Regions from separate parts of the Massilia sp. AB1 genome, predicted to be linked through region 3. Evidence: predicted binding sites of a transcription regulator. Region 3 holds the regulator's gene; each other region holds the start of a gene.

Region 1 (4,103 bases), on a different contig from region 3:
GCAGCCTCCTGCGGCGAACGGCGCCATCCACTGCCTGCTCGAGACCCAGGCTTTCGACGGTGAGCGGCTGGCGTTCGTGTGCAGCAGCGATTACCTGGTCAGGCGCGGAAGCAAGGGCGGAGAAGGCAAGCCGTCCCCAGCCATCGCGCCGGCCGCCACGCCGCTCGCGAGCTGGACACTGGCCGATGACGCCGGGCGCCGCTACGCCGCCCTGTCGGGCGACTGGAATCCGATCCACCTGTGGCCGTGGAGCGCGCGCCTGATGGGCATGCGCGCACCGATCATCCACGGCGCACACACGATGGCGCAAGCCTGCGCCCACCTGGAACGCGCCGGACAAGGCCGGCTGGCGTCGGTCTGGTGCCGCTTCCGCAGCCCCTTGCCGCTGGGTGCGCAGGCAAGGCTCACGGCGGGTCCCGGCGAGGGAGAATTCACGGTGCTCGGCAAGGACCGCGTGGCGGCCGAAGGCCGCGTCTCGGTTGCGACCGGATGAAAAGTGGAGTAATCTTGGATGCGTCGATGCAGCCCGTCTGCAGTTCCTCCAGGAGGCCATATGCCAGAAATCAGACTTGAAGTCCCACAGTCGATCATTGATTCGATCAATGAGAAACTCCGGCAAATAAACGGACGCAGCCCATCCGACAAAGCGCTGAGCGCCAACGATGTGGCGCGCGAAGCCCTGGCGGTCTATAAATGGGCCGTCGAGCAAACCAACCAGGGTTATGCGGTGGTCTCGGCCAATGCCGACCGGGATCCTGTTGTCCAGATTGCAACCCCGCATCTTCCTGCCAAGGTACCTACCAGCCGCTGAGCGTGTCTCATGACCGATCCGACCAGCGGCTGGGATCCCAGGGTGGACCGAGTCGATCCGATCGGCGATCTCGGCCATGAACCCGCTGGCACCGTTGCCTGGGACCCCAGGGTGGTCCAGGCGGATACCGACATCTTCCGCGATTCCTACCATGACCGCCGCTCCCAGCGCGGCATGCGGGAGATCATTACCGTCTGGCTGATCGCCCTGTTCTTCCTGGTGATCGGGCTCGCCTTCACTACCTTGTTCCTCGACGACGACGTGGCGCTGATCGACAGGCGCTTCCAGCACCTGAAGTCCTTATTGGACGTCATCGTCGGCCCCGTCGCCACCCTGCTGTCTTCGGTCATCGGCTTTTACTTCGGCATCCAGGCAACCCAGAACAGAACCGGCCAGGGCAGTTCCGACACTTGACCGGTAGCGCATCAACGCACATCGTCAGGGGGACAACATGGTGTCGCTCGACAGGATTTTCGAAAGCCTGGGCACGTGGGCCAACCGCTTCGTCCCCATGATTACGGTTGCGCTGGCGCTGCTCATCATTCCCCATGCGGTCAAGACAATGCGTCCGGAAAGGCCTGCGCCGCCTATCGTTTTCTGGCCGGACCAGCCGACGCACGGCATCACGCTGCCAGCGGACACCTTGTTCGAGTTCGGCAAAAGCGATCTCACCGCCGAGGGCCGGGCAAAAATTCGGGAAGTTGCCGCCGGCATCGGCGCGCCCGCGCGCAATGCCATCCTGGTCATCGGCCACGCGGATCATTTCGGCGCGCCCGGCGAAAACCAGCGCCTGTCGACGGCGCGCGCCCTTGAAGTGCGCAACGAATTGGTGAAAACCATTGATCCGGCGCTCGTCAGCCATGTCGGTGTCGGGAACCGCTCTCCCCTGACTAAACCAGGAGAGTGTCCAGGCAAGACCTTGAGCAGGGAAACGCTGGCCTGCAATGCCAAGGACCGGCGGGTCGAGATCTGGCTGCGGCCGCAGCCGGAGCGATCCGGGGCAAAGGAAGCGCCTTTGGGGGCGCCCTAGCGCCGGCGCAGCATCGCGAGCCCGGCCAGGCCGAGCGCCAGCAGGCCCAGCGTGGCTGGTTCCGGCACCTGCGCCGGATCGCCTTGCTGGTCCTCGCCTTCGAGCGTGACGATCAGTTGCGAATAATAGTATTCCAGCGGATCCTGGCGGCTGGTGTCGCCGATACTCAGGGTCCAGCGGCCGAACATGTCGAGACTGTCGAACGCGCTCAGCTTGCCGACCGGGCGGAAGACCCCCGCCTGCACCTGCGGGCCGCGCACCGCCCCCTCGTCGTCGAAGGTGACCGCGACCTGGCCCGCACCGGTGCTGCCTTGGGTGAAGGTGTCTTGCGTCACCAGATCGACCTTGATGCCGCCGGGACTGGTCAGGCGCAGGACGATCTCGTTTTCATAAGGCGTACCCTTGCCGATGCACTGGCCGCCGGCCAGTCCCAGCACCGGGTTGTCGCACTTGGCAAAGGAGACCAGGATGTTCAGGTCGGCGATGAGGCCATGGCTCTGGACGTCCAGGTAGCGCTGGCCGCTGCTGTTGTCGAACACGCCATAGGCGTTATCGGTGGCGATGACGCCAGCCTGCGCATTGGCCACACCAAAGACCAGCATCAGCGCGCCGACGATCTTGATGATGTTGCGTTTCATTTGTTCTCCCTAGTCGATCCCTGCTTGTAAGCAATAATCGCACCACGACCACGAAATCCTGCGGAATCAATAACTTGATTCAACATTAGTTTCGCAGTACCAACTAAATGTAAGGAAACTCGACATCGCCGATCCGGTGATCGCACAAACCGGGATGCGATTTTTGCAGCATCCGGCCGAGTCGAACGCGGTAAAATGGCAAGCCTTGGCTGCGCACCTGCCCCGCCGTACCGAATTCCGAAGACATGAACGCCCCCACTGAGATCAACGCCGCCGCCCTCAAGCACAGCGCGACCGAAAAACACACTCCCATGATGGTGCAATATCTGCGCATCAAGGCCGATTACCCGACCATGCTGGTCTTCTACCGCATGGGCGATTTCTACGAACTGTTCTTCGACGACGCCGAGAAAGCGGCCCGCATCCTGGGCATCACCCTGACCGCGCGCGGCGCCTCGGGCGGCAATCCGGTCAAGATGGCGGGCGTGCCCTTCCACTCGCTGGACGGCTACCTGGCCAAGCTGGTCAAGCTGGGCGAATCCTGCGCGATCTGCGAGCAGATCGGCGACCCGGCCCTGAGCAAGGGCCCGGTGGAGCGCAAGGTGGTGCGCGTGGTCACGCCAGGCACCCTGACCGATTCCGACCTGCTGCCCGAAAAGGCCGAGCGTCCGCTGCTGGCCCTCTACCTGATCAACCAGCGCAAGACCGTCACCGCCGGCCTGGCCTGGCTGTCCCTCGCCAGCGGCGCCCTGCGCCTGATGGAATTCTCGGGCGAGCAGCGCGCGGTGGAGCTGCGCCTGTCGCACGAGCTGGAGCGCATCGCCCCGGCCGAGATCCTGCGCGCCGACGGCGCCGACCTGTTCGAGGCGTCCCCGATCGCGCACACCCAACGCGTGCCGGAGTGGCACTTCGACGTCATCAAGGGCCACCAGGCCCTGCTCGAGCAGCTGAGCGTCGCCACCCTCACCGGCTTCGGCGCGGACGGCCTCGGCGCCGCCTTCGGCGCGGCCGGCGCGCTGCTGCGCTATGCGCAGTCGACCCAGGGCCGTGGCCTGCAGCACGTGCGCAGCCTGACCTGCGAGCTCGAAAACGAATTCATCGGTCTGGATGCCGCCACGCGCCGCAACCTGGAGCTGACCGAGACCATCCGCGGCCAGGAGTCGCCGACCCTGTTCTCGCTGCTGGACGGCTGCCGCACCGCGATGGGCTCGCGCCTGCTGCGCCACTGGCTGCACCACGCGCGCCGCGACCAGGCCGTGGCCCGCTCGCGCCACGAAGCCATCGAGGCGCTGGCCCAGGCGGACGCCTGCGGCGGCCTGTCCGCCACGCTGGCCCAGGTGCCGGACATCGAACGCATCACCACGCGCATCGCGCTGCTGTCGGCGCGCCCGCGCGACCTGGCCAGCCTGCGCGACGGCCTGAAGCAGCTGCCGGCGCTGCGCCAGCAGGTGGCGCGCTGCTTCATCCCGGGCGACTCCTGCCTGCTGCACGAGATCCACGACGACCTCGCCACGCCGGAAGCCTGCCTGGACCTGGTGACGCGCGCGATCATGGAAGAGCCAAGCGCGATGGTGCGCGACGGCGGCGTGTTCGCACGCGGCTTCGACGCCGAGCTGGACGAGCT
Region 2 (4,103 bases), on a different contig from region 3:
CATCGCGTGCAGCGCGAACTTGCCGGCCAGCTGGCGGAAGGCCACCGACGCGCCCGCGAGCGGGAAGGCGTCGACCACGGCCCGGCCCAGGCGCGCGGCCCGGTGCAGGTACTCGTCGGCCGGCACCGAGCCCATGAAGCTGAGCTTGACGGCCAGGTAACGTGTTGCCGCTGCTGACATATTATCGTATACCACCTTGGCTTCCGCCTCGCTCGCGCCCGTCACCAGGATGCCGAAGGGCCGGCGGCCGAGCTGCTGCGACAGGCGCTTGATCAGCGCATAGGCGTTAGTGATCGAGGCGGCGCTGGTCGACACCTGCACCACGATCTCGGAACTGCCCATCAGCGGCACCGGGAAGCTGCCGTCCGGGCCCAGCTCGCCGTCCACGATCACGATGCCGGCCTGCCTGGCCAGCACGTCGAAGGTCTTGCCCAGGCGGCGGACGTCGTCGGCGGTCTTCGGCACGCCCAGCGGCGCCACCGAGAAGCCTTGCGGCGCCGGATGGATCACCTGGTTGAGCGCGCATTCCTGGCGCGCCACCTGCAGCAGCGAGGCCGCGCGGCTCAGGCCCAGGCGGCGTGCCACGCCGTAGTCGATGTCGCAGGCATCGACGATCAGGACTTCGTTGCCGGTCTGGGCCAGCGAGGCGCCCAGGTTGACCAGCATGGCGCCCTTGTCGTCTTCAGGCGTGGCGGACAGAAAGGTGACGATGCGCGGGCGCGGGCCCTGCAGCATGCGGCGCAGGCCTTCGGCCTGGTCGAAGTCGAAACTAGCCAAGGGACACCTCGCGCAGGCTGCGATCATTCATGGCGCCGGACATCATCAGCGGCAGGTCGGCGTCGCCGAACTGGGCGCTGGCGGCGCGGTTGTTGCGGAAGGCGCGGTCGATCAGCATGGCGCGGTCGGCCAGGTGCAGGTCTTCCGGCACGCGCTGGCCGTTCGAGATGTAGTGCAGGTTGAGCTTCTGGCGGATCACGACGTCGAGCACGTTGCCGATCGAGGCGGCTTCGTCGAGCTTGGTCATGATGCAGCCGGCCAGGCCCGAGCCCTGGTAGGCGCGCACCACTTCGTTCAGGGTCTCGTTGGTCGAGGTCGCGTTCAGGCACAGCAGGCGCTTCACGTCGGCGCCCGACTCGCTCAGCATGGCCACCTGCTCGGTCACCATCTGGTCGCGCTGCGACATGCCGATGGTGTCGATCAGCACGGTGTGCTTGTTCTTGAGTTCTTTCAGGGCGATGCGCAGGTCGGCTTCGTCCTTCACCGAGTGCACCATCACGCCCAGGATCTTGCCGTAGATGCGCAGCTGCTCGTGGCCGCCGATACGGTAGGCGTCGGTGGTGATCAGGGCCAGCTTGTCCGGACCGTGGCGCATCACGCAGCGCGCGGCCAGCTTGGCGGTGGTGGTGGTCTTGCCGACGCCGGTCGGGCCGACCAGGGCGAACACGCCGCCGCGCGACAGCAGGTCGTCTTCGTTGGCGATGGTGGTCAGGTTACGCGCCAGCACGGTCTTGATCCAGCGCAGCGCATCGGCCGCATCCTTGGTGGCCGGCATCTTTTCGATCAGGTAGCGCGCCAGGGTCGCCGAGAAGCCGGCGGCCAGCATTTCGCGCAGCACGGCGGCCTTCTGGGGCTCGCGCTGGGCGGTGGCGTTCCACGACAGCTCGGCCAGCTGGGTCTCCATCAGGCCGCGCATGGCGCGGATCTCGTTCATCATGCCGCTCATTTCGGCGGCGGCCGATTCCTTGGCCTGGGCGATGGCGGCGCTCATCATGGCGGTCATCGCGCTCATGTCGAGGGCCGGGGCCGGCTCGGGAGCGCGGCGGTTGGCGTAGGTCGGTGCGGGGTCGGCGAATACGGGAGCGGGGGCAGGCTCTTCGAAGCGGCGTGCGGCGAAGGCCGGTCCGGGCTCTTCCATGCGGCGCGCGCCGAAGGCCGGGGCCAGCGGGGCCGGGTCGGCGAAGTGCTGCAGGTGCGGTTGCGGCTGGGCCATTTCCGATTCCGGCGCTGGCGAGGCCAGCGAGGCCACGTCGTCGTTGTCGAGCGCCAGGATTTCGACCACGCCGTCCACCGGGCGGTTGGAGAGGATGACGGCGTCCGGGCCGAGCGCTTCGCGCACCTTGCGCAACGCATCCCGGGAAGTCGCCGCTGTAAATTTCTTCACTTTCATCGTTATTCTCCGCACTTCATCGTCTGTAGCTTGCCTGGGGCGCAATGGCCCTCCCATAGCAAGCATTATTGACGATGCCTCTAGGAAACGATCGCAGGAAAAGGATGGGGAAAACCGGTCAATTCCCTGGCCAGCCGGAAAGGCGGCGACTGGACGGCGATCCGGCATGCATACCAGATGTCGATAAATTTAACAGTTGCAACATACCGGGTTTGCAAGATGTTGATTTTTTTGACATGTTTCCTATGGCACAAGGTTTGCTTTCGTGGGAGCGGTCGCCGGCGCACCCATGACGCCGGCACTTTCCATACGCTAGGAGAAAACCGCATGAAAGCATTGAAGTTCCTCATCGCCGCCGCCGCAACCGCCGCGGTCGCCAACGCCCAGGCGACCGTGGTCACCTACAACGATTTTTCGGACACCAGCGGCCTGACGACGGTGGGCAACGCAGCCGCCACCACGACCGCCGACGGCAAGGTCATGCGCCTGACGCCGGACAACTGGTCGCAGAGCGGCGCGGTCTACAGCAGCAGCGCCGTGCAGCTGGGCGCCAACGCCACCTTCTCGACCACCTTCCAGTTCCGCTTCACCGGCAACAGCCAGCCGGCCGACGGCATGGCCTTCGTGCTCGCGGCCAGCCCGAACGGCCTGGGCGTAGGCGGCGGCGGCATCGGCTACCAGGGCGTGCAGAACGCCTTCGTGATCGAATTCGACACCTACGACAACGGCAGCTGGGACGGCTTCAGCGCCAACCACGTCGGCATCAGCACCAACGGCAGCACCAATACCAGCTGGACCAGCGACGTGTACCAGCGCAAAGCCTGCTTCGGCCTGAGCACCGACACCGGTTGCATGTCGAACGGCAATCTGTGGACCGTGAAGGTCGAGTACGACGGCGCACTGCTGTCGATGAGCATGCGCGATGAAACGAAATCGGACGACTTCCTGGCCTACGACAAGCTGGCGATCGACATCGCCTCGGTCCTCGGCACCAACCAGGCTTATGTCGGCTTCACCTCCGCGACCGGCGCGGCCAGCCAGAACCACGACCTGCTGAACTGGACCTTCGCCGACACGGCCGAGCTGCCGGTGGATGTGCCGGAACCGGGCAGCCTGTGGATGCTGGGCTTGGGCATGGTCGGACTGGCGGCGGGCAAGCGGTTGGGCAAGCAGCGGGTTTGATTTTCGGCTGACAGCTGCGAGGGCGGCTGTTCATGTGAACTTGGGTCCCGGCCTGCACCGGGACGACGTTGAGTGAAAGTGCGGATGAATATCGTTTAGCGATTTCAGCCCGTGCCTACAGTACGTCGTCCCGGGGCAGCCCGGGGCCCAAGTTTTTTCACCGCTCATCTACCTTGTTCTTGACTTACGCAGGCGCGCGCTATCAAACTGGCAAGCATGCGAGAATGATCACAGAGTAGGAAATTTGCAACAGTTCCATCATACGTTGCATTTTTCTTATTCAATTTGTATGAGCTAGCGCACAGTCATGCAAAATTTGCCTGAAAGCATATTATCGCCAATTGTAACGATCACAAATAAAGTGCATACTTGACCACAATCGGAACGACTCCGTCAGCGTCATGAAAGGGGCAGCAATGAAATTTCGGATACCGAAGCGTCACCCTGGGACGACTGATTTCGCGACATTCCTGATCCACTGCTGCGATGCACTCGACCGCAGCCTCCCTGCCCTGCGCACCGTCTTCCTCATTGCCGGCGTGATCGCCGCTGCCCTACGTACTGGCCTGCTGGCCGATTTCCTGTTTGTGACCGGCCTGTTGCTGCAGTTCTCGATCTGGTTCGAGAACTGGTGGCTGCACAAGATCCGCTGACGCCTGCTCACCTCCGGCGGATCGCTTTCGCTACTGGCCAATCAAGGCTTGTACTCGATCAAAGATCGTTTTTAATGGCTGACTATGATCGGAAGCTTGCA
Region 3 (4,103 bases):
CGGCACCCTGATCCTGTCGCCCAAGCGCACCGCCGCTCCGGCGGCTCCGGCTCCGGCAGGGAAGCCCTGATGGAGGCGCGCGACAGCGGCAGCACCCTGATCGTCAAGGGCCTGCAGAAAAGCTACGGCAAGCGCCTGGTGGTGCGCGACGTCTCGCTCCAGGTCGAGTGCGGCGAAGTGGTCGGCCTGCTGGGCCCGAACGGCGCCGGCAAGACCACGTCCTTCTACATGATCGTCGGCCTGGTGCCCTCGGACGCCGGCTCGATCGACATCAACGGCACCGATATCTCGAGCCTGCCGATCCACCGGCGCGCGGTGCTGGGCCTGTCCTACCTGCCGCAGGAAGCCTCGGTGTTCCGCAAGCTCACCGTCGAGGAGAACATCCGCGCGGTGCTGGAACTGCAGCAGGTCGATGGCCGGCCGCTGGGCAAGGACGAGATCAGCGAGCGCCTCGACACCCTGCTGGCCGAGCTGCAGATCGAGAAGCTGCGCGAGAACCCGGCCATGTCGCTGTCGGGCGGCGAACGGCGCCGGGTGGAGATCGCGCGCGCGCTGGCGACCAACCCGCGCTTCGTGCTGCTCGACGAGCCCTTCGCCGGCGTGGATCCGATCGCGGTGATCGAGATCCAGCGCATCGTGCGCTTCCTGAAGGAGCGCAAGATCGGCGTGCTCATCACCGACCACAATGTCCGCGAGACGCTCGGCATCTGCGACCGCGCCTACATCATCAACCAGGGCGCGGTGCTGGCCTCGGGCCGGCCGGATGATATTATCGCCAACGAATCCGTGCGCCGCGTCTATCTGGGTGAACACTTCCGCATGTAGACATGAAACAGTCCCTGCAACTCCGCACATCGCAGCATCTTGCACTGACGCCGCAACTCCAGCAGTCGATCCGGCTGCTGCAGCTGTCCACGCTCGAGCTGCACCAGGAGATCGAGCAGATCCTGTCCGACAATCCCCTGCTCGAGCGGCTCGACGACCCGCTCGACCGTTCGGTGCGCCTGCTGGCCGACGGCGCCATCAATAACGCGCCCGCCACTGGCGAAGCGCCCGCCGCTCCCGCGCAGGAAGGCGAGGGCGCGTCGGAGGCCTCCGCCGCCTCGGGCGAGAACGGCGAAGGCTTCGAAGGCGGCGACGGCGAGCGCGACGCGCCGGACGCCGACTGGGGTTCGGGCGGCGGCGCGGGCGGGGGCGAGGACGAAGACGGCCGCCCGCAGCTGGAAGCAAGTTCCGTCACCTTGCGCGAGCACCTGATGGAGCAGATCCGTGTCACCGGCTGTTCCGCGCGCGACCGCGCGCTGGCCGAGCTGGTCATCGACGCGCTGGACGACAACGGCTACCTGGAAGAACCGCTGGACGAGATCCATGCGCGCCTGCCGGAAGAGCTCGAGATCGAGATGGACGAGCTGCGCTGCGCGCTGGCGCTGGTGCAGAGCCTGGACCCGGTGGGCGTGGGCGCGCGCAGCGCGGGCGAATGCCTGGCGCTGCAGATCCGCCGCATGCAGGGCGTGCCCCTGGTGACGCGCCGCCTGGCGCTGAAGATCGTCGAAGGCTACCTGAGCTGGTTCGCCCAGCGCGAGTACAGCAAGCTCAAGAAGGCGCTGGATTGCGACGACGAAGACTTGCGCGAGGTGCAAGCCGTGGTGCGCCAGTGCAATCCTCATCCGGGCGCGGCCTTCGCCTCGAACGTGTCAGACTACGTGGTACCGGATGTGATCGTGCGCCGCGCCAAGAACGGCTGGGCCGTGATGCTGAACCCGGACGTGATGCCGCGCCTGCGGGTGAACAGCCTGTATGCGTCGCTGATGAAGCAGGGCAAGTGCGAAGGGCAGATGAACGCCCAGCTGCAGGAAGCGAAATGGCTGATCAAGAATATGCGTCAGCGTTTCGATACGATTTTGCGTGTGGCAGAGGCGATTGTGGAGCGCCAGAAGAACTTTTTCTCCCACGGCGCGGTTGCGATGCGTCCCCTTGTTTTACGTGAGATTGCTGATACACTAGGCCTACACGAAAGCACAATTTCTCGTGTTACAACGCAGAAGTACATGCTGACCCCGCACGGCATGTTCGAGTTGAAATACTTCTTCGGAAGCCACGTCGCCACCGAAGCGGGGGGAGAAGCCTCCTCGACGGCGATCCGCGCTCTCATTGCGCAATTGACAGGAGCAGAAGACCCTAAGAATCCTTTATCCGATAGCAAGATCGCGGAGATGCTCGGGGAACAAGGCATGGTCATTGCGCGCAGGACGGTCGCCAAATACCGAGAAGCGCTCAAGATCCCTCCCGTCAGCCTCCGCAAAGCCTTGTAACAGCGCTGCCCACTCCTGCCTTGCGCCTGGGCGGCGCGCTTTTCAAAGGAGTGTGTATGAACCTCACAATCAGTGGCCACCATCTCGAAGTGACTCCCGCTATCCGTGAATACGTTCAGAATAAGCTCGAGCGCATCATCAGGCATTTCGATCAAGTGATCGATACCCATGTCTTCCTCGCCGTCGACAACCTCACTGAAAAAGAAAAAAGGCAAAAAGCGGAGATTAACGTCCAGGTGTCCGGAAAGACCCTGCACGTGGCGAGTGTCGCCCAAGACCTGTATGCCGCGATCGACACGCTGATGGACAAGCTGGATCGGCAGGTTCTGAAACACAAGCAGATGTTGAAAGACCATAACCACCAGGCGATCAAACGCCTGCCGGATCAAGGCAGCGAAGAAGCCGCTGCGGCCTGACCGGCAGCAGGGCATACCAGCTAAGGGCGTCTGAGGGGGCGCCCTTTTTGCATCCAGCCTTTCCTTTCCCGCATTCCTCCCTAGCGAGCGGCGACGCTCCCGAGCTGCCTGGGCGCAGCGCCCGGGTCGGCTACCAATGTCCACAGGAAACAAGAGATCAGCAGGGCCGTGCCGGAGATCAGGAACAATGTGTGGGCGCCGGCGCCTTTCGCGAGAAGAAAGCCGACCTGGGTGGTGGCCAGCTGCGGGATCACGACCGACAGGTTGAAGATGCCCATGAAGAAGCCCATGCGCTGGCGGTCGATTTTTTCGCTCATGATGGCGAACGGCAGGCTGATGACGGCGCCCCAGCCGATGCCGGCGACCGCCATCAGCACGTACAGCGAGGCCTGGCTGCGCGCGAACAAGGCGATGGCGAGACAGGCGCCGGCCATGAGGGCCAGGCAGGCGGCATGCACCCTGACACGCCCGAACCTGCCCGATGCGCGCGGGAGCGCCAGCGCCGGCACGATGAAGCCGACGACGTTCATGATGGCGAAGGAGACGGCGACGACCTTCCCGGATGCGGCCGCTCCCGCGGCGGCCGCGGGAACGAGATAGGCCTGCACGAAGGCGATCAGGTAGACGAAGATCGCCTGGATTCCGAACCACGCGAACCCATGGGCGATCCAGATCTTCCATAGTTCCGGCCACTCGGTGCCGGTGGAGACGCTCGCATGCGCTGTTTCCGTTTTCGCGAGCACAGGCGCTTCCTTCACGAACAGCGTGGCGCAGGCGAACACCAGGACGATCAGGCAGCCGGCCTGGATCAGCGTCTCGTTGCCGATGAAAGCGCCGATCAGGTAGGCGACCACTCCCCAGAATCCCGACATGGCCTGCATCCACGAGAATCCCCGGGTCCGGGATTCGCCCTCCGGCGTCAGGTCCGCGATCAGGGCGCGCGCCGGATTCAGGCCGATATTGATGGACAAGTCGAGCGCCAGGGCGACGGCGCCGGCGACGATCACCAGGTCGGCGATGCCCAGGGCGCCGGCCAGCTTGTCGATCTTCGTCAGCAGATAGAGCGAGAGGGAGGAGGTGATGCCGGCGAGCAGGATGAACGGACGGCGGCGTCCGCCCCACAGCCAGGTCCTGTCGCTGGACAAGCCGACCAGCACCTGCCCGAGCATGCCGGCTACGGGGCCGGCGGCCCAGACGATCCCGATCTCGTGGATGGCGAGGTGGTATCTGGTGCTGAGCAGCCAGCTGAGCGCCGAGATCTGGACGCACAAGGCGAAACCCATGGCGGTGGCGGGCAGGCTGTTGAGGACGAGGCTGGCCTTCGAGGCAGGGGAGGGCTTGTTCATGCGAGGGGAGTCTTGAAAGTCTGTCTTGC

The links. Region 3 encodes sigma-54, which starts transcription at its own class of promoters, with help from an activator protein. Its sites were predicted from a motif close to TGGCANGNAANCTGCTTT; they were not measured.
Region 1: the regulator sigma-54 is predicted to act here: its motif matches at 2,507-2,524, upstream of J8847_RS19085 (PEP-CTERM sorting domain-containing protein).
Region 2: the regulator sigma-54 is predicted to act here: its motif matches at 2,414-2,431, upstream of J8847_RS06205 (PEP-CTERM sorting domain-containing protein).

The regions. Positions count from the first base shown of each region.
Region 1 covers NZ_JAGKSG010000040.1:22,245-26,347, reverse strand. Annotated here, with positions in the region: gene J8847_RS19105 (MaoC family dehydratase) at 1-493, shown strand, start outside; gene J8847_RS19100 (hypothetical protein) at 554-811, shown strand; gene J8847_RS19095 (hypothetical protein) at 821-1,225, shown strand; gene J8847_RS19090 (OmpA family protein) at 1,263-1,841, shown strand; gene J8847_RS19085 (PEP-CTERM sorting domain-containing protein) at 1,838-2,479, opposite strand; gene mutS (DNA mismatch repair protein MutS) at 2,725-4,103, shown strand, end outside.
Region 2 covers NZ_JAGKSG010000007.1:37,386-41,488, forward strand. Annotated here, with positions in the region: gene J8847_RS06195 (antiactivator of flagellar biosynthesis FleN protein) at 1-777, opposite strand, end outside; gene flhF (flagellar biosynthesis protein FlhF) at 770-2,167, opposite strand; gene J8847_RS06205 (PEP-CTERM sorting domain-containing protein) at 2,495-3,349, shown strand; gene J8847_RS06210 (hypothetical protein) at 3,766-4,002, shown strand.
Region 3 covers NZ_JAGKSG010000010.1:50,582-54,684, forward strand. Annotated here, with positions in the region: gene lptA (lipopolysaccharide transport periplasmic protein LptA) at 1-70, shown strand, start outside; gene lptB (LPS export ABC transporter ATP-binding protein) at 70-825, shown strand; gene J8847_RS08345 (RNA polymerase factor sigma-54) at 828-2,312, shown strand; gene hpf (ribosome hibernation-promoting factor, HPF/YfiA family) at 2,369-2,728, shown strand; gene J8847_RS08355 (MFS transporter) at 2,809-4,074, opposite strand.